DNA from 3 places in the Rhodococcus ruitaii genome. Region 1 is predicted to be linked to each of the others. Evidence: riboswitches for the same ligand, from Rfam matches in the RefSeq annotation. Region 1 holds a riboswitch; each other region holds the start of a gene.
What was found. Region 1 has a riboswitch for S-adenosylmethionine ahead of metX (homoserine O-acetyltransferase MetX). Riboswitches for the same ligand answer to the same signal wherever they lie in the genome.
Positions count from the first base shown of each region.

Region 2: linked by a shared signal. The riboswitch ahead of ACZI8W_RS22195 (aminotransferase class V-fold PLP-dependent enzyme) and the one ahead of metX (homoserine O-acetyltransferase MetX) in region 1 are both predicted to bind S-adenosylmethionine.
Region 3: linked by a shared signal. The riboswitch ahead of ACZI8W_RS09185 (hypothetical protein) and the one ahead of metX (homoserine O-acetyltransferase MetX) in region 1 are both predicted to bind S-adenosylmethionine.

Region 1 is NZ_JBUYWC010000009.1:128,991-135,014, reverse strand. It holds gene ACZI8W_RS13435 (NAD(P)-dependent alcohol dehydrogenase) at 1-995, opposite strand, end outside; gene yhjD (inner membrane protein YhjD) at 1,098-2,147, opposite strand; gene trpS (tryptophan--tRNA ligase) at 2,166-3,215, opposite strand; gene ACZI8W_RS13420 (exodeoxyribonuclease III) at 3,276-4,088, opposite strand; SAM riboswitch class IV at 4,200-4,314, shown strand; gene metX (homoserine O-acetyltransferase MetX) at 4,350-5,477, shown strand; gene ACZI8W_RS13410 (DUF3017 domain-containing protein) at 5,490-5,774, opposite strand; gene ACZI8W_RS13405 (bifunctional methylenetetrahydrofolate dehydrogenase/methenyltetrahydrofolate cyclohydrolase) at 5,787-6,024, opposite strand, start outside.
Region 2 is NZ_JBUYWC010000019.1:15,083-21,106, reverse strand. It holds gene dacB (D-alanyl-D-alanine carboxypeptidase/D-alanyl-D-alanine endopeptidase) at 1-9, opposite strand, end outside; gene ACZI8W_RS22210 (inorganic diphosphatase) at 182-673, shown strand; gene ACZI8W_RS22205 (crotonase/enoyl-CoA hydratase family protein) at 804-1,634, opposite strand; gene ACZI8W_RS22200 (YbaK/EbsC family protein) at 1,739-2,212, shown strand; gene ACZI8W_RS22195 (aminotransferase class V-fold PLP-dependent enzyme) at 2,262-3,572, opposite strand; SAM riboswitch class IV at 3,643-3,759, opposite strand; gene ACZI8W_RS22190 (Pls/PosA family non-ribosomal peptide synthetase) at 4,017-6,024, shown strand, end outside.
Region 3 is NZ_JBUYWC010000006.1:117,947-123,970, reverse strand. It holds gene ACZI8W_RS09190 (formate/nitrite transporter family protein) at 520-1,350, opposite strand; SAM riboswitch class IV at 1,513-1,625, shown strand; gene ACZI8W_RS09185 (hypothetical protein) at 1,653-2,018, shown strand; gene ACZI8W_RS09180 (alpha/beta fold hydrolase) at 2,028-3,059, opposite strand; gene ACZI8W_RS09175 (TetR/AcrR family transcriptional regulator) at 3,125-3,715, shown strand; gene ACZI8W_RS09170 (hypothetical protein) at 3,787-4,254, shown strand; gene ACZI8W_RS09165 (VOC family protein) at 4,315-4,674, shown strand; gene idi (isopentenyl-diphosphate Delta-isomerase) at 4,716-5,273, opposite strand; gene ACZI8W_RS09155 (hypothetical protein) at 5,475-5,822, shown strand; gene ACZI8W_RS09150 (trans-sulfuration enzyme family protein) at 5,833-6,024, opposite strand, start outside.

The DNA of each region.
Region 1 (6,024 bases):
AGCCTGCGGTATGCCTCGGGCGCGTCGTCGAGGGTGAAGGTCTCGGTGTGGATGTCGAGCTTCCCGTGGCGGGCGAGGTCGATCACGTCCATCAGTTCGCTGCGCGTGCCCCAGTACGGGGTCACCACCGATGCACCGAACGGGACGAGGAAGAACCCGACCTTCGCATGAGCACCGGCATGGATCCCGACGATGGAGATGTGCCCGTCGATGGCGACCACCTGCTGCGCCATGTCGATCGTGGATTGCGCTCCGACGAAGTCGAACACCACCGTCGCGCCCTTCCCGTCCGTGAGACCCCGGATCGTATCGGCGGCGCTCGCGTCGGACCGCACGGTGTCGTCGGCACCGACGGTGCGGGCCAGCGCCAGCCGCTCGTCGTCCACGTCGACGGCCACGATCTTCGCGGCGGTGATCGCCCGCAATATCTGGATGCCGACGTGACCGAGGCCGCCGACACCGACCACCACCGCCGTCGATCCCGGTCCGAGCAGCGGCAGAACCCGGTTGACGGCGTGGTACGGGGTGAGCCCGGCGTCGGTGAGCGGCGCCGCAGCGACCGGATCGAGATCGCCGATGGGCACCAGGTGACGCAGCGAATCGACGATCATGTACTCGGCCATCGAACCCGGTGAACCGAGCCCCGGCGGCGTGATACCCAACTCCGCGGCGCGCGCGCAGTAGTTCTCCCGGCCGCGCGCGCACGCGTGGCAGGTGCCGCAGCCCCACGGCCCGTACACCGCGACCGCGTCGCCGATCTCGATCCCGTCGACGCCGGCACCCAGCTCGGCGACGGTGCCGACCCCCTCGTGTCCCAGCGTGAGCGGCAGCCCGTAGCCGTACGATTCCTCGGGTTGATCCATGACGAAGATGTCGGAGTGGCACAGACCCGCCGCGGTCACCTTCAGCAGGATCTCGCCGGGTGCTGGCGTCGGGGTGGGAATCTCGACGACGGCCGGCTCGGCGCCGAGTGCGGTGTACTGAAGTGCTTTCATGGTGGCACCGTATGGCAGACACGGGTGCCGCCGTGCACTCCTCGTCGAATCGATACACACCGTTCACCACGCGGACGAATCCGTCGCACCTATCGGGAGTGCCTACCGATTGCGCCTACCGTTGCGGCGGAAGCGTGAACCCGCGAGCACACCGCCGATTACTCCGGCGCCGAGGAGAGCGAGACCACCGCGCACCCCTGGGCCTTCCTGAACCTGGACGCGTGGCGTGATCTTCGCGGGATCGGGCGGGGGAACATGCGCGAGCGCGAGGTTCGCCTTCGTCGATGCTGCAAATGCGGTGCAGAACAGCACGAGTTGTGCGGTGATGTTGCCGAAGACGAGGATGCCGAGGATCGGGCCGAACGCGACGCCCGCGGGACCTTGGAGGACTCGTTCCAGGTAGAGGGAACCGACCTGCTTGAGGATCTCGAAGCCGACGCCCGCCATCACCCCGGCAAGGATCGCGCTGCGGAACGTCACCGGTTCACGCGGCAGCCGGGCGATGACCCACGTGAACACCGCACTGGTGGCGGTGACCGCGATGAGGAGCGCCACGATACGCAGCAGCACGCCGACACCGACGATGTTCTCGATGTTCAGCAGTTCCACGATCCATCGCATCACCGGTCCGCTGCTGACCGCGGACAACCCCAACGACACGATCATCGCGAGACCCAGGCTGATCAGCGCGCCGCCGTCCTTGAGCTTGACGACGAAGAAGTTGCCGTTCGCGCGCGGGTTGTCCCACATCGCGGTGAGTGCATTGCGCAGGTTGGCCATCCAGCCCAGGCCGGCATACGACGCGGTGAGGAGCCCGATCACACCCACCGTGCCGCGAGAGTTGATCGCGGAATCGATGATGTCCTCGACGGTGGTGCCGAGTTCGCCGGGGATGTTCTCGGCGATCGCGTCGCTGATCTGCTGCAGCAGCTCCGGACGGCCGGCGAGCACGAAACCGGCAACGGAGAACGCGACCATGATGATCGGAACGATCGCGAGGACCGTGAAGTAGGTGAGCCCTGCAGCGTAGAAGGTGCCCCTCTTCTCCAGGTACCGCATACCGGACCGCACCAGGTGATCGAGCCACGGCCGGGCTGCTCGCTGCCGATCGAGGAAGCTCGGTTTCGTGTCGCCGTCCGGCTCACCGGCCATCTATGACTCCTTACGCGGTCAACTCCGGGGTAGGAATCCCACCTTGTCATAGACCTGGGCCAGTGTCCGGGAAGCCACCTCACGTGCCCGATCCGCACCGGCCGACAGAATCCGGAGCAGTTCCGCCTCGTCGGCGAGGTACTCGTCCACCTGCGTCCGCAACGGCGTCACGAACTCGGTGAGGACCTCTGCGGTATCGCTCTTGAGGTCGCCGTATCCCTTACCCTCGTACCCGGCGACGAGGTCGTCGATCGAACGGCCCGACAGCGCCGACTGGATGGTGAGCAGATTGCTCACCCCCGGCTTGTTCTCCTGGTCGAATCGGATCTCGCGGTCGTTGTCCGTCACCGCCGACTTGATCTTCTTCGCCGAGATCTTCGGATCGTCGAGCAGGTTGATCAGGCCGGCGTCGGTGGCCGCCGATTTGCTCATCTTCGACGTCGGGTCCTGCAGGTCGTAGATCTTGGCGGTGCCCTTGACGATCTGGGCCTCCGGGACGACGAAGGTCTTCCCGAAGCGCTTGTTGAAGCGCTGCGCGAGGTCGCGGGTGAGCTCGAGGTGCTGCCGCTGATCCTCACCGACCGGGACCTTGTGGGCGCGGTACAGCAGAATGTCCGCGGCCATGAGCACCGGGTAGGTGAACAGGCCGACGCTCGCGTGCTCGGCACCCTGCCTGGCGGATTTGTCCTTGAACTGTGTCATGCGGCTCGCTTCACCGAAACCGGTGAGGCAGTTGAGAACCCAGGACAGTTCGGCATGCTCGGGGACCTGGCTCTGCACGAACAGCACGGAGCGCTCCGGGTCGATCCCGATGGCCAGCAACTGCGCGGCGGCGACGAGGACCCGCCCGCGCAGTTCCTTCGGCTTCTGCGGCGCGGTGATGGCGTGCAGGTCGGGGATGAAGTAGAACGCATCGTTTTCGTCCTGGGCGGGAACCCACTGCTGCAACGCACCGAGGAAGTTGCCGAGGTGGAACGAATCCGACGTGGGCTGGATGCCCGAAAGCACCCGGGGCCGCGCGGCGGGGCGGGCATCCTGCACTGTGGCGTGCTGATCTGCAGTCGACATGACCTCGATAATTTCACGCCCCGGTTTCCGCGACCGAACGAGGTCGATCCGTGACCCCGCCTACTCGAACGTGACGGTCACCGGGGCGTGATCCGACCAGCGTTCGGCGTAGGTCGCGGCGCGTTCGACCCGGGCGTCGGCCGCACGGACGGCCAGGGCCGGTGTGACGAGGTGGTAGTCGATCCGCCAGCCGGCGTCGGTGTCGAATGCCTTGCCACGGTAGGACCACCAGGAGTAGGGGCCGGCGACGTCGCCGTGCAGGTCGCGCACGACATCGCGCCACCGACCGGTGGCGAGCAGCTCGGTCACCCAGGCGCGCTCGCCGGGCAGGAAGCCGGATTTGCGGACGTTGCCCTTCCAGTTCTTGATGTCGCGCTCGGTGTGGGCGATGTTCCAGTCGCCGCACACCACCATGTCGCGACCGGCCGAGACGACGTCGGATGCCCGCTCCCCCAGATACGCGGCGAAGCCCTTCATGAAGCGTTCCTTGTCGTCCTGCTTCGGGGTGTCCGCTTCTCCGGTCGGCAGATACAGGCTGCCGCACGTCACGTCGCCGAAATCCGCCTCGATGTAGCGGCCGGAGTCGGCATAGTCGTCGACATCGAAACCCACGCGCACGGCGTCTGCCGGTGTGCGCGACAGGATCGCGACACCCGCGCGCCCCTTGACGGACGACTCGGCTCCTTCGACGTGCCAGCCAGCGTCCAGCGCCGGCGCGATCGCAGTGTGGAACTGCTTCTCGCTCGCGCGCACTTCCTGAAGGCAGACGATGTCGGCGGAGGACGTCTCGAGCCACGCCAGCAGGCCCTTACCGGCCGCTGCGCGCACGCCGTTGACGTTCACGGTGGTGATGGTGAGGGGCACGCCGGACACGGTATCCGACGCCGCGGCCGGAGCCGGAACCGCGGGACGACCTTCTGGCGGCGCGGTACGGCCGAGAGCCGCCTATCGGGCCCTCCGGCCCAGCCGTTAGACTTCCGACGAGGTCATGAGTGCCAGCGCGAAGCCCCGGCTTGCTGGTCGGCAACCCTCCGGCCAGGGTGGGGTGCTCCGGGTGAAGACACGGTCGTCGGCGCACCGCAGACGACAAGCCGGCTCCTGGGAGGTTGACAAGCTGATGAAGGCGGTCCCATCGTGACAACAGGTACCAATCGTCGGCGGATTGCACTCCCGTCGGAAGACGGCCGGCTCGGCACAGTCGACATCGGCAGCATCACCCTCGAGAGCGGCGACACCCTCCCCGACGTCACCGTTGCCCTGCAGCGGTGGGGCGCGTTGTCGCCCGCCCGCGACAACGTCGTACTCGTCGAGCACGCCCTGACCGGCGACTCACACATCACCGGACCGGCCGGGCCGGATCACCCGTCACCGGGCTGGTGGTCCGGCATGGTCGGCCCCGGCGCCCCGATCGACACCGACCGGTGGTGCGTGGTGGCCACGAACGTCCTCGGCGGATGCCAGGGCAGCACCGGGCCGGGCAGCACCGCGCCCGACGGGAAACCGTGGGGTTCGCGATTCCCCCGGATCACCATCCGCGATCAGATCACCGCGGAAGCCGCGCTCCTCGATGCTCTCGGCATCGACACGCTGGCCGCCGTGACGGGCGGATCGATGGGCGGCATGCGCTCGCTCGAATGGATCATCACCCACCCGAACCGGGTGCGGGCGGCACTGGTCCTGGCGGTCGGTGCCCGCGCGACAGCCGATCAGATCGGTGTGCAGAGCACCCAGATCGCTGCCATCACGCAGGATCCCCACTGGCAGGGCGGCAACTACTACGCGAGTGGCAGCCGGCCGGAAGCGGGGCTGGGCATCGCCCGCCGCATGGCCCACCTGTCGTATCGCAGCGAGGAAGAACTCGACTCTCGGTTCGCGAATCTCCCTCAAGGAGACGAAGATCCGTGGGGCGACGGGCGCTACGCTGTGCAGAGCTATCTCGACCACCAGGCATCGAAGCTCGTCAAACGGTTCGACCCCGGCACGTATGTGGTGCTCAGCGACGCGATGAATCGGCACGACGTGGGACGCGGTCGCGGTGGCATCGAAGCTGCGTTGGCGGGCACGAATGTTCCGACGATCGTCGCGGGTGTCGATTCGGATCGCCTCTACCCGATCCGATTGCAGCAGGAGATCGCAGACGGTCTGCCGAAGTGCGACGGGCTGCGTGTCCTCGAGTCACGCGACGGACACGACGGCTTTCTCACCGAAGCCGATGCCGTGGCGAAGCTGCTCGTCGAGCTGATGGAACTGGCGGGCGGCTGAGAGCCGGATGCGTTATCCGGTGCCGAGCGGATCGATCGAGACTGCCAGCGTCACGATCGCACCGCCCATGGCAAGCATCGCAGCGACGTCGAAACGTTTGCCTCGCACCGCGAGCACTCCCACCTGATCCGAGTCGAGCGCCCACCTGAGGATCCCCGCAAGGATCATCGCACCGCCGAACACGAAAGCACCCCGGCGCCAGCGGTCGGCCAGCACAAGGACCACCGCGGCGGCGATCACCAGGGTGACCGCCAGCAGCGGCAGGTTCAGTCGTGTCAATCGCACCGAACTGTCCATCCGCTGGTCTGCTCAGAGACCGGCGTCGTGCTCGGCGCGTTCGACGACGTTCGTCAGCAGGAACGCGCGGGTGAGCGGTCCGACTCCGCCGGGGTTCGGGGAGAGGAACCCCGCGACGTCGCGGACGTCGTCGGCAACATCGCCGCGCAGGCCGTCGGCAGTGCGCGAGACGCCCACGTCGAGCACTGCCGCACCGGGCTTGACCATCTCGGCGGTGATGAGTCCGGGCACGCCCGCAGCGGCGACGATG
Region 2 (6,024 bases), on a different contig from region 1:
CGCCAACACGCCTCCGCTGTGTTCAACCAATCGGCCCTACACACTCGCGCCCTGGTGGTCGCGTGGTGGTCCGGTACCTGCACCTACAGCGTAGCGCCGGGGCGGTTATCCTCACTTCGGACCATCGCCGCAGATACGGGCGCCGTATCGACGGGCAAACATCGACGAAGTGAGGCAAGGCGTGGAGTTCGAGGTCACCATCGAGATCCCGAAGGGGCAGCGCAACAAGTACGAGGTCGATCACGAGACCGGCCGCGTCAAGCTCGACCGCTACCTCTACACCTCCTTCGGATACCCGGCCGACTACGGCTACATCGAGAACACGCTCGGGGAGGACGGCGATCCGCTCGACTGCCTGGTGCTACTGCCCGAGTCCGTGTACCCCGGCGTGCTCGTCGATGCACGCCCGGTCGGCATGTTCAAGATGGTCGACGAGGCCGGCGGCGACGACAAGGTCCTGGCTGTTCCGGCCGGCGATCCGCGTTGGGACCACATCCAGGACATCAGCGATGTGCCGCAGTTCGAGCTCGATGCGATCAAGCACTTCTTCGTCCATTACAAGGACCTCGAGCCGGGCAAGCACGTCGAGGCTGCCGATTGGACCGGACGGGCCGACGCCGAGGCTGAGGTCACAGCCTCGATCGCGCGGCTGAAGGACAACGGCGGGCACTGAAGCCCACAGGACGGCGGACCCGAGTCCCCGAAGGGCGCCCGGCCCCCCGAAGACAAGATCTCCCGGCCGATCATGATCGGCCGGGAGATTTCTTCCTGTGGAAGGTCGCGTTCCGGCAGTCCTGAACGTCCTAGCGGCCCTTGAATTCAGGCGCGCGCTTCTGCATCACAGCGGTGATCGCCTCGGTGAGATCTTCGGACGGCAGGAACGCAGAGTTCCACGCGGCGACGTAGCGGAGGCTGTCGTCGACCTGCGCGGAGCGCGTGTGGTCGAGGACGTCCTTGATGCCGTGGACCACGAGGGGCGGGTTGGCTGCGATCTCGGCGGCCGTCGCGTGTGCGGCGGCGAGAGCCGCGGCAGCGTCGTCGAAGACGTCGCTCACGAGGCCGATCTTCTCGGCGCGTGCGGCATCGATGTCCTTGCCGGTCAACGCGAGTTCGCGTAGATGGCCGTCTCCGATGATCAGGGGAAGGCGCGCGAGACTACCGACGTCGGCCACCATCCCGACCTTGACCTCGCGAACGCTGAACCGGGCATCGGCACTCGCGTACCGAATATCGGCTGCCGAGATGAGGTCGACGCCGCCGCCGATGCACCAGCCCGAGACTGCGGCGACGACGGGTTTGCGGCAGTCGGCGACCGCTGTGATGGCGCCCTGCATGCGCTTGACCATCGCGTGGAAGTCGGTGCGGGGCTTCGCCTGCGCCTTGTCTGCCAGTACCGACCCGAGGTCGCCGGCCATGGCGGGCAGGTCGAGTCCGTATGAGAAGTGCCGTCCGGAGCCGGTGAGGACCACGGCGCGCACCTCGGGGTCGGCGTCGAGTTGCGCAAAGATCTTGGGCAGTTCCGACCAGAAGTCCGGTCCCATCGCGTTGCCTTTGCCCGGGCCCATGAGTGTGACCTGGGCTACGTGTTCGGCGCGCTCGACAGTGAACGCCTTCCAGCTGGATGAATCAGTCATTACTCCAGAGTAATATTTTGCTGCTCGCATCGCACCGAGCTTCCGATCACGTCGATCCTTGCCGATCCGGTCACAGCGGTCACCGGTTTTCATAGGGTGGCATCATGCCCAGGCCATTGCATCCGAATGCCGCCCGAGTCGCCGACACACTCATCGCTCGCGGACATCACGGCCTGATCACCACCCAGTCGATTCCGGTGCACACCGCAGAGCAGGCAGCGGCGGCCGTGCATGTCGACATCGGGGCGATCGTCAAGTCTCTCGTGTTCCTCCTCGACGACGACCCCGTCCTGATTCTCGTCTCGGGCTCGCACCGGGTATCGCTCGAGCGCACCGGTACCCGATTGGGCGGAACTCTCACCACCGCGCCTGGCAACCTCGTCGCGGAGGTCACCGGCCAGGAACTCGGCGGCGTGGCCCCGCTCGGGCACCCCACCAACCTGCCGACCTACGTCGACAGCGCGCTGGCGGGATACCCCGAGCTGTGGGCATCGGGCGGAAGCCTGGACACCCTCTTCCGCACCTCGTATACCGAACTCCTACGGGTGACCGCGGGGGTCGACGTCGTGGTGGACTGAGCCTCGCCCGGCCGATCGGGATACGAGCGCGGCATCGAGACGCGATCGTTCAGACGCACTCCGCCGCACCGTCGCCCGACTGCGTGAGACCGGGCCGGGTCTCCGGCGTCGGATTCCATGCCCCGTCGGTCTTGGCGTACGACCACGACGGCCCCTCCACCACCAACTGCCGAAGCGCCGCGAGTAGACGGTCGACGTCCGCCGACGAACTTCCCAGCCCCAGGGATGCCCGCACCGCGCCACCGGGAAGTCCGACGCGGGAAAGTAACGGATGAGCGCAGAAACGGCCGTCACGAACCCCGATGCCGTGTTCGGCTGAGAGGTAGGCGGCGATTTCACCCGGTTCGAAGCCGTCGATACCGAAAGTGACGATTCCGACGCAGTCCACCGAATCCTCCCACAGCCGAAGAATTTCCACACCGTAGATGTCGCGCAGGCCGTCGACGAGCTGCGCACACAACAACTCCTCGTGACGCGCAACCGACTCGGCGTCGTGTGATGCGAGGGTGTCGCACGCCGCAGCGATCGCCGCGACCCCCAGTACGTTCGGAGATCCGGCCTCGTGACGGGCCGGAGCACACGCCCACTCGGTGTGGTCGAGGGCAACCTCGCGTACCGCACCGCCACCAGCGAGATACGGCTCGGCCGCATCGAGCCAGTCACGACGCCCGACCAGCACACCGGCACCGAACGGTGCGTACAGCTTGTGGCCCGAGAACGCCAGATAGTCGACGCCGAGTTCAGCGAGATCGACACGACGATGCGGAACCAGCTGGGCACCATCGACGAAGATCCGCGCACCGCACGCGTGGGCGAGGTCGGCAAGCTCGCCGATCGGCAGAACCTCGCCCGTGACATTGGAGGCTCCGGTCACGGCGAGTAGCGCTGCCGGGGCACGTTCCAGCTCGACGGCGATCCGCCACATGGTCTCCGAGACTGAGTCCGCGGCTTCGACCACACGAGTGTTCTTCCACGGCAGCAGGTTCGCGTGATGCTCGATGTCGAGGACCACGACATCGCCGGGGACTGCACCGGCAAGCAGGTTGATCGAATCCGTGGTGTTGCGGGTGAAGACCACGACCTGGTCCTCGTCGGTGCCCACGAATCGGGAGACCGACGCGCGTGCATCCTCGTAGCTCGTGGTGCTGATACGCGATGCGTAGCCCGCGCCGCGGTGCACGCTGGCGTAGAACGGCAACAGTTCGGAGATCCGGTCGGTCACGCTCGCCAGAGCCGGTGCGCTGGCCGCATAATCGAAGTTCGCGTAGGTGCAGGTACCGCCCTGTACGAGAGGGACCTGCACGTCACAGCCCGACACGCGAGCAAAGGGAGCGACACAGGTGGTGGTGGCAACAGTCATGACGAATTTCCCTCGTGTATCAGGGACCCGTCGGTGATCGCCACGACGAAGGTGAATCGTTCGCCGGCGGAGTCCGCGCTTGCTGCGCCCGGGTTCGGTACGTCAGCCAGGTCGTCACCCGGAGCACCCCACCGCGGCGGAGGGTTGCCGACCAGCGAGCCGGGGCTTGACGCTGGTACTCATGACCTGCCGAAGACAATGACACCGGGCACACTTCGTGTCAAGTCGAGACCTCGATCGTGGCCCGCCCCTCATTGTCGGGAAGAAGTGAATTTCTCCCCCTGACCTGCAAAGAATCCATCATCGTGCTTTGCTCTGACGGGTGCTTCGGCGCCGCGCGCCCTCCGGCCCACACACACCGAAAGTTCATCTGTTGTCCACCTTCACATGAAATAACACCGGATCGCCCAGCCGAGTAGCCCAACCGAGTAGAAGGACAGCGGATTGTCTGCTCAACTCCCACCCGCAGCCGACGACACGTCGCTCGTGCCGGGGATCTTCCTGCGCGGATCGCACGCGCCGGCGCCACGCACACTCATCGACGTGCTGCGCGTCACCGCTGAATCGCATCCGCGCGCGCCCGCGATAGACGACGGCACCACGATGCTCGAGTACTCCGAACTCCTCGATCTGGTGGATACGGGAGCGCGCGGACTCGCGGAGGCCGGTGTGGGCGCCGGTGATCGCGTCGGTGTGCGCATGTCGTCCGGGTCCAAGGATCTGTACGTCACCATTCTGTCCGTTCTCGCGGCGGGAGCCGCCTACGTCCCGGTGGATGCCGACGACCCCGACGAACGTGCCGAGTTGGTCTTCTCCGAGGCGAAAGTCACCGCCATCGTCACTGACGCGGGGATCGGCCCCGGCACCGCGCCACCGGCCGCTGAACCGGACGTGCGTGAGCCGACCCTCGACGACGACGCATGGATCATCTTCACGTCCGGCTCCACAGGCACCCCGAAGGGTGTCGCCGTCACACACCGCAACGCCGCGGCCTTCGTCGACGCCGAAGCGAACCTGTTCTGCCGGGACGAACCGCTCGGCCCCCACGACCGGGTGCTGGCGGGTCTGTCCGTCGCCTTCGACGCATCGTGCGAGGAGATGTGGCTGGCCTGGCGACACGGCGCGTGCCTGGTGCCGGCGCCACGGTCGCTGGTGCGCACCGGCATGGATCTGGGCCCGTGGCTGGTGTCCCGCAGCATCAACGTGGTCTCCACGGTCCCGACCCTGGCGGCGATGTGGCCCGGCGAAGCACTCGAAGCGGTGCGTCTGCTCATCTTCGGCGGAGAGGCCTGCCCGCCCGACCTCGCCGAGCGTCTCGCCGTGCCGGGCCGGGAGGTGTGGAACACGTACGGCCCCACCGAAGCGACGGTGGTCGCGTGTGCCGCGATCATGGACGGCACCGGGCCCATCCGTATCGGCCTGCCGCTCGACGGCTGGGATCTCGCGGTTGTCGATACCGAGGGGATTCCCGTCGCAGAAGGACAGACCGGTGAACTCGTCATCGGCGGTGTCGGGCTTGCCCGTTACCTCGACCCGGACAAGGACGCCGAGAAATACGCGCCCATGCCGACCCTCGGCTGGGACCGTGCCTACCGCAGCGGCGACCTCGTCGTACTCGACAGCGCAGGGCTGCTGTTCCAAGGACGCGCCGACGACCAGGTCAAGATCGGCGGACGACGCATCGAGCTCGGCGAGGTCGACAACGCTCTGCAGAATCTGCCCGGTGTCGCCGGGGGTGCGTGCGCGGTCCGAAAGACGTCGGCCGGAAGTTCGGTCCTCGTCGGCTACATCGCCTCGACCGATCCCGACTTCGACGTCGCCTCCGCCCACGACCTGCTGTCCGAACAACTTCCTGCCGCCCTCGTACCGCGTCTCGCGCTCGTCGACGAGCTGCCCACGCGAACGTCCGGGAAGGTCGATCGGGGCGCACTGCCGTGGCCGCTGCCCGGTGCCGACGCCGACTCGGTCGAAGCACTCGGCCTCCCCCCGACCGCGGAATGGGTCGCGGGGCTGTGGTCCTCATTGCTCGGCGCCCGGATCGAGGGGCTCGGCGACGACTTCTTCGAACTCGGTGGAGGTTCCCTGTCTGCCGCACAGCTCGTCACCGCCTTGCGTGAGCGCTATCCCGAAATGACGGTCGCCGAGCTCTACGACCGGCCTCGTCTCGGGTCCCTCGCCACCTATCTCGACGAACTCGCCCCGACGGAAACCGTGGCCCGCCGCGCGGTCGTCCCCGTGTCGCGGTGGGCGCAGTTCCTCCAGCTCGCCGCGACAGTGCCGCTCATGACGTCGACCGGCCTCCAATGGATCACCTGGCTTGCGATTCTGAACAACATCATCGCGATCGCCACCGATGTGCCGTGGACCGTGACGTTGTCGTGGTGGTGGGTCGCGGCCGGCATCGTCGTGTTCCTGTCGCCGCTCGGCCGGATGAGCATCGCGGTCCTGGGTG
Region 3 (6,024 bases), on a different contig from region 1:
CACCTGTGATCGGTTCGTGATTGGATCCGACCAGGCGGAATGTGATGTGGAACTCAGTGTGTCCACGCTGCGGGATCAGGATCTTCTGGTAACAATTGAAGGGCGTTCGTCACCGCGATCGCACCGCTGTTGATTCTCCACAGATGGGATTTACATCATGCTCGCTGATCTGGCCGAATTCTTCGTCAACGCCGCAGACCTCTTCGGTGCACTCGACTTCTTCACCGGTTCTGCTGAAGGAATCAGCAGCGCCCAGCAGTAGGGCTCCCGACCATCGGACCCGTGGGCTGCGGCCCCCGGGTCCGAGTCGTTTCCGGACATCGAGGGCCGAACGCCGGATGGTGCGGGCAGTAGAGCTGGTCGACGGCCCGCGGCGCGGCGGACCTCGACCGCCCGGTTCGTCAGATCCGGGGGGCGCGGCGTCGGCACCAGATATCGTCATGGTCAGCCGGTCCGGTCGTGCATTCCGCACGCTTGGTGAGTGCAGCAGATGAGATCGGAACGAACGATGCCGTCCGATCATGCCGGCGTCGGCGTGTTCCCGACTGATCGCTTGGGCTGCGTCCGCACATGGGTGACGTAGAGGGCGAGACCGACGAAGACGACACCACCGACCAGATTGCCCAGTACTGTCGGGATCTCGTTCCAGATCAGGTAGTCGCTGAGCGTGAAGTCGCCGCCGAGCAGGAGGCCGGACGGGAACAGGAACATGTTGACGACCGAGTGTTCGAAGCCCATGTAGAAGAACAGCATGACGGGCATCCACATGACGAGAACCTTGCCCGGCACGCTCTTGGACATCATCGCTGCGACGACGCCGGTGGATACCATCCAGTTGCACAACATGCCACGGAAGAACAGGGTCGCCATGCCGGCTGCGCCGTGCTCTGCATAGCCGAGGGTGCGTTCCTCGCCGATTTCGCCGAGACGTTCGCCGATGGCGTCCGGTGGAATCGAGTATCCGTAGGTGAGGACGAAGGTGATCAGTACGGCCACCGTCAAGGCGCCGAGGAAGTTCCCGATGAAGACGAGACCCCAGTTCCGGAGCATCGACCCGATCGTCACCCCGGGGCGTTTGTCGAGGTAGGCGATGGGAACCATGGTGAACACGCCGGTGAGCAGGTCGAAGCCCAGTAGATAGAGCAGGCAGAATCCGACCGGGAAGAGAATCGCTCCGAGCAGCGCGTTGCCTGTCTGCACGGTGACAGTGATCGCGAACGCCGCTCCGAGCGAGAGGATCGCGCCGGCCATGTACGCCCTGATCATGGTGTCGCGGGTGGACATGAGGACCTTGCTCTGGCCGGCGTCGACCATCGCGCGGGCCAACTCGGCGGGTGGAACGTAGGACACGGCAACCTCCTGGTGCGAACAGTGCCCGGCCAGTGTCGACGGTGCCCGTCACCGCTGCGTTTCGGAGCAGTAAGGACGCGTTGCGTTCTCCGCCGAGGTCGGTCGCTCGGGTTGTGAGGTCGCTGTGTCGTGTAGGTCGCTGCGTCGTGTAGAGTGGCGGTGCTTCACGAGATGTCGTCGCCAAGCTCCGACTGGACGGCACGCCAACCCCACGCTCGCGGGTGGCTCGGATGACGAAGCGGCCCGCGGCCGACCGGCCCGGGCACGAGCGCCCCGCCCGGGGCCGACCCGGAGGAAATATCATGACCGACCCCCATCAATGCGCCGCGTTCGGAGACGGGCACCACGTCCATTTCATCCGCGCCCGTAAGGCTTTCGACGACTCTGACCTGAGTGTCGGTGCGTTGGTGCACGTGCTTGACAGTACGAGCGTCGAACTATCCTGGGACGGAATACGACTCGAGTTTCGACACCATGACACAGCTGCGATATCCCGCGCAGTCCATGTGGGTGGAGAGATCGGAACGTGGATTCCTCGGTGGCGGGTGTTGATCCTTCCGGGGCCGAATCCGCATGTGCCGGTGACATTCACCCTGGCTGCCCCCGATCACTGGACAGGGTGTGTGCCGGGACGTGTTCCGGTGCTGACCTACGTGCCGGGCTGCTGACCGGCCGGGTCAACTCTGGTCGGAATCGTTCCAGAATGCGGGAAGTTCTACGGCTAGACGATCTTTCGCCTGCATGGGCAGGGAGTGGGTGGTGTCGGGGAAAACGTCGACGGTCGCGTGTGGAAGTGTACCTGCCCGCTCGGCCGCGGCAGTGTCACCGGCAAGCGAATCGCGTTCTGCGATAGCGACATAGGTAGGCATGGTGAGACGTCCCATGTCCTCGTCGTTCATGGGCGAGGGCGTCGGCAGCACGGCGGAATAGTGTTCTGAGCCTGCAGCGATCATCTTCGCCATGTCGTCGTCCGGGTCGAACTCGGCGCCGCCCACCTTGCTGAGCGCGGTGTTCCGCCATGCCTCGGGCAGGAAGGGGAGGCTGGACACCATCGTCCACGCCATCATTCGGGCGGACGGGTGTGCGAACGTGAAGACAGGTTCGAGAAGGGTGAGTGATCGGACGCGATCGGGGAATTGCCGAGCGTAGGTGGCTGCGATCGCGCCGCCGAACGAATGACCGGTGATGTGCACGGGGTCGGTTGTGAGTTCGCCGAGGGCATCGGCGATCCAGAGCGCCTGATCGTCGAACGAGGTCAACGGGACATTCTGCACCGACAATCCGGCGTCGCCGAGTGCGTCGAAGGCGAGGACGCGCCGGTGCGGCACGAAGTCGGCGAGGTTTTCGGCCCACATCGGGACACCCGACGAGCGGCCGGGAACCAAGACGACCGGAGCGGTGTTCTCGAGTTCCGGAGTGCTCCACTCGTAGACGCGGACCGTACCGAATCGGGTCGGAACGTCGTGGGTTGTCGATGGTGCTGGAAGTGCAGACATCGCCCGGGTGTAGGCCTCGACGTAGGTGCGGCGTCCCTCGGCGTCGCGGAAGTGGCCCACGCCCGGAGCTCCGAAGAAGAACTGCTGGATGCCTACTGCGCCCAGTGCGGCCAGTGCGGCAACCACGACGATTCCGCTGCGGCGCAGCCATCGGCGCCGACGGGTGGGTGGTGGATGGTCGGGTCGGGGGTCTGTGCTGGTGTGTTCACTCATGGAGGTCTTCCTGACGTTCGGTGAACCGTGCTGTTTGCAGTATAAACATATTGTAAACTGTCGTCATGCCGAGAGTTGTCGACCATGCTGAGCGTCGTAGAGAGATCGTGTGGGCACTGTGGGCAGTGATCCACGAACGGGGCATCGACGGGGTGACGTTCCAGTCGGTGGCGGCCGAGGCCGGCGTCTCGATTGGCAGAATCCAACACTATTTCGAATCGAAACAACAGCTGATCCGGTCGGGAGCGCAGGAGATGGTCACCGGTGCCGAGCAGGTGTACCACGGGCGGGGGGCGGCGGGCGATCCGAGAGCAGCCCTCGCAGCTTTGCTCACTCAACCCGTTCCGACGAGCGCACCGTCCCGTGTGGGTGTGTCGGTCTGGTTCGCCTATCTCGCGAAGGCGGCGAACGACCCGTGGATCAGGTCGTTCCTCGCCGAAGCGTCGCGGGGGACGGTGTCCGAGGCCGAGCGGCTTCTATGTCGGGCGGGTCTCTCCGAGATAGAAGCGCACAGCGAGGCCATGAGGTTGGTCGTACTCAGTACTGGTGCGACGCAATCCGTGCTGATTGCGGGGATGGACGCCGACAGCGCGGTCGAACTCGTCATCCGGGAGATCGATCGGTGCATCGAAATCGCCACGGCCGGCGGGAAGTAACGAAGTTCCCGAGTTCGTGTCGGACCTCACTGCAATGCTGGAGTGGCAAGAAGAGGAGATTGGAGGATGTCATGAGGACATCGACCACCAACTCGCACGGCACGGCGCAGCCGATCGACATTTCGGATTCCGATCGGGTTCCCCCGGCCGCATCCGACCGCTCGGGGCAGGCGGAATTGGACGAGGCGCTGATGTGCGGCGGTCACCGTGCTCGGCTGCTCGCGGCGCACGACGACGGCACCGATATCGACTACGTGCTTCTGCTGGTCGGCGAGATGTCCGGCCGACGCGAGATCCTCGTTCGCGAGGTCGACGAGGAAGTGCTGCTCATCGAAGGAAGTCGGCCCGCATCCGAACCTCGGATCTTGCTCGGTGTCGCGTCGCAACCACCACACGACACCGGCGACACGGACTCTCTCGCACGCGTGCTTCGTGAGTCCGGCGCCGTTCGCTCGATGCTCGCCAGGGGCGGAGTCCGATCGGTGATCGTCGGCCGGCAGAGCGAGTGGAAGAGCGCGACCGCGGTCTCGGCGTCGTGATGGGGTAAGGGAATGCCCGGTTCGGCGGCGCATGTCGATGGGTGGGTTCACGATGGCTCCATGGGAACCAGACATCACGTAATCGACTACATCGAACTCGGCGCTACCGATCTCCCCACGACACGCGCCTTCTACGAATCCGCCTTCGGCTGGAGCTTCAACGACTACGGGCCCGATTACGCCGGAATTCGTGCTGTCGAGGGCGACGGAGAGGTCGGTGGCCTGACGACTCTGCGCCCACCGGGTGGGGTTGGGCCTCTGGTGTTGCTGTACTCCAGCGATCTCGACGCCACCGTCCGCGCGGTCGAACGTGCCGGAGGCCAGATTTCGTCGGGGCCGTACGATTTTCCGGGTGGCCGTCGATTCACCTTCCTCGACCCGAGTGGAAACGAATTAGGGGCCTGGTCCGACGACGCGTGAACCCGTTCGCCCTCCGATCGTCGAGGGCGCGTGGGTGCCACTCAGGAAGCGCTGGAAATCCGCCGCGCAATTCCGGCCTGGTTGAGTTGCGGGATCTGCTCGGCCGCCCACGGGCTGATCAGCCACGGAACGGTTGCCGCCGTCTGCATATCGGCCCACGACACCCACCTCCACTCCATCACCTCTGACGGTTCTGGCTGGAGGCCGGAGACGGCGCGGGCGCAGAACACCGGACACACCTCGTTCTCCACGGTCCCGTCGGCTGCCGTCGCGCGGTACCGGAAGTGCGGCAATACACACGTGACATCATCGACGGCGAGGCCCAACTCCTGTTCGACGCGACGGCGGACCGCGTCCTCGAGGGATTCCTCCGGCCCTGGATGACCGCAACACGCGTTCGTCCACACACCGGGCCACGTGATCTTGCTCAGTGCGCGTCGCGTCACGAGGACCCGGCCCGCGTCATCGAACACGTAGCAAGAGAACGCCAGGTGAAGAGGGGTGTCTGTGTGATGGACGGTGGCTTTCGGAGCTGTACCGATGGGGCGCTCGTGTTCGTCGAGCAGAACGACGAGTTCTTCGTGGGCAGGCGCTGTCATGTGGTGGATCTCCATGGGGTTGATCTGGGTGTCGGGCAGCGTCCGGCACCCGCCGGATCGACACGGGTGGTGTATCTCGCACCGACCGGGCCCTGTATTGGTGCCGACCCGAGACTACGCTCGGCCGTGGTAGATGCCGCTGATGTCACCACCGAATCGTTGCCCTCAGACGCAACCTCCGACGTACCGGGACGTGATCGCATGAGCAACACTGCACCCACCGACCGCGCCGATGACTCCGCGCACAGTGTGGAAGCCCACTACGAGGGGCGAAACCTGGATGTATCCGGTCCGTACCGGATCTACCCGTCAGGACTCTGGTACTTCCGCTCGGCCGACTCCGACCCCGCACCTACGTGGATTCCCGCGGGTCATCTCGAAGAGGTCACTCGAAGAGACGAACGCGTGGACGTAGGCCGAAGCCTGGTCGGGGCGGTCACACATCCATTGTTCGTCACCCCATTCGGATTCGTGATGTCCGCCATGTCCTGGCTGACATCTGCCTTCCGATCCCGACTCGATCCGCTGGGTGCCCGACCACCGATGTGAGCTGTGCCGGTCAAACCGTGACGGCCTCGAGAGCCCGGGTGAGATCGGCGACAAGATCGTCGGCGTCTTCGAGACCGACCGACAACCGGATCATCGACCCGGTAATCCCGCGCCGCCGCCGTTCCTGAGGCGAGAGGTCGTAATGAGTAGTGGTCACCGGCTGCGTCACCAGGCTTTCGACGCCACCGAGGCTGGGAGCCAA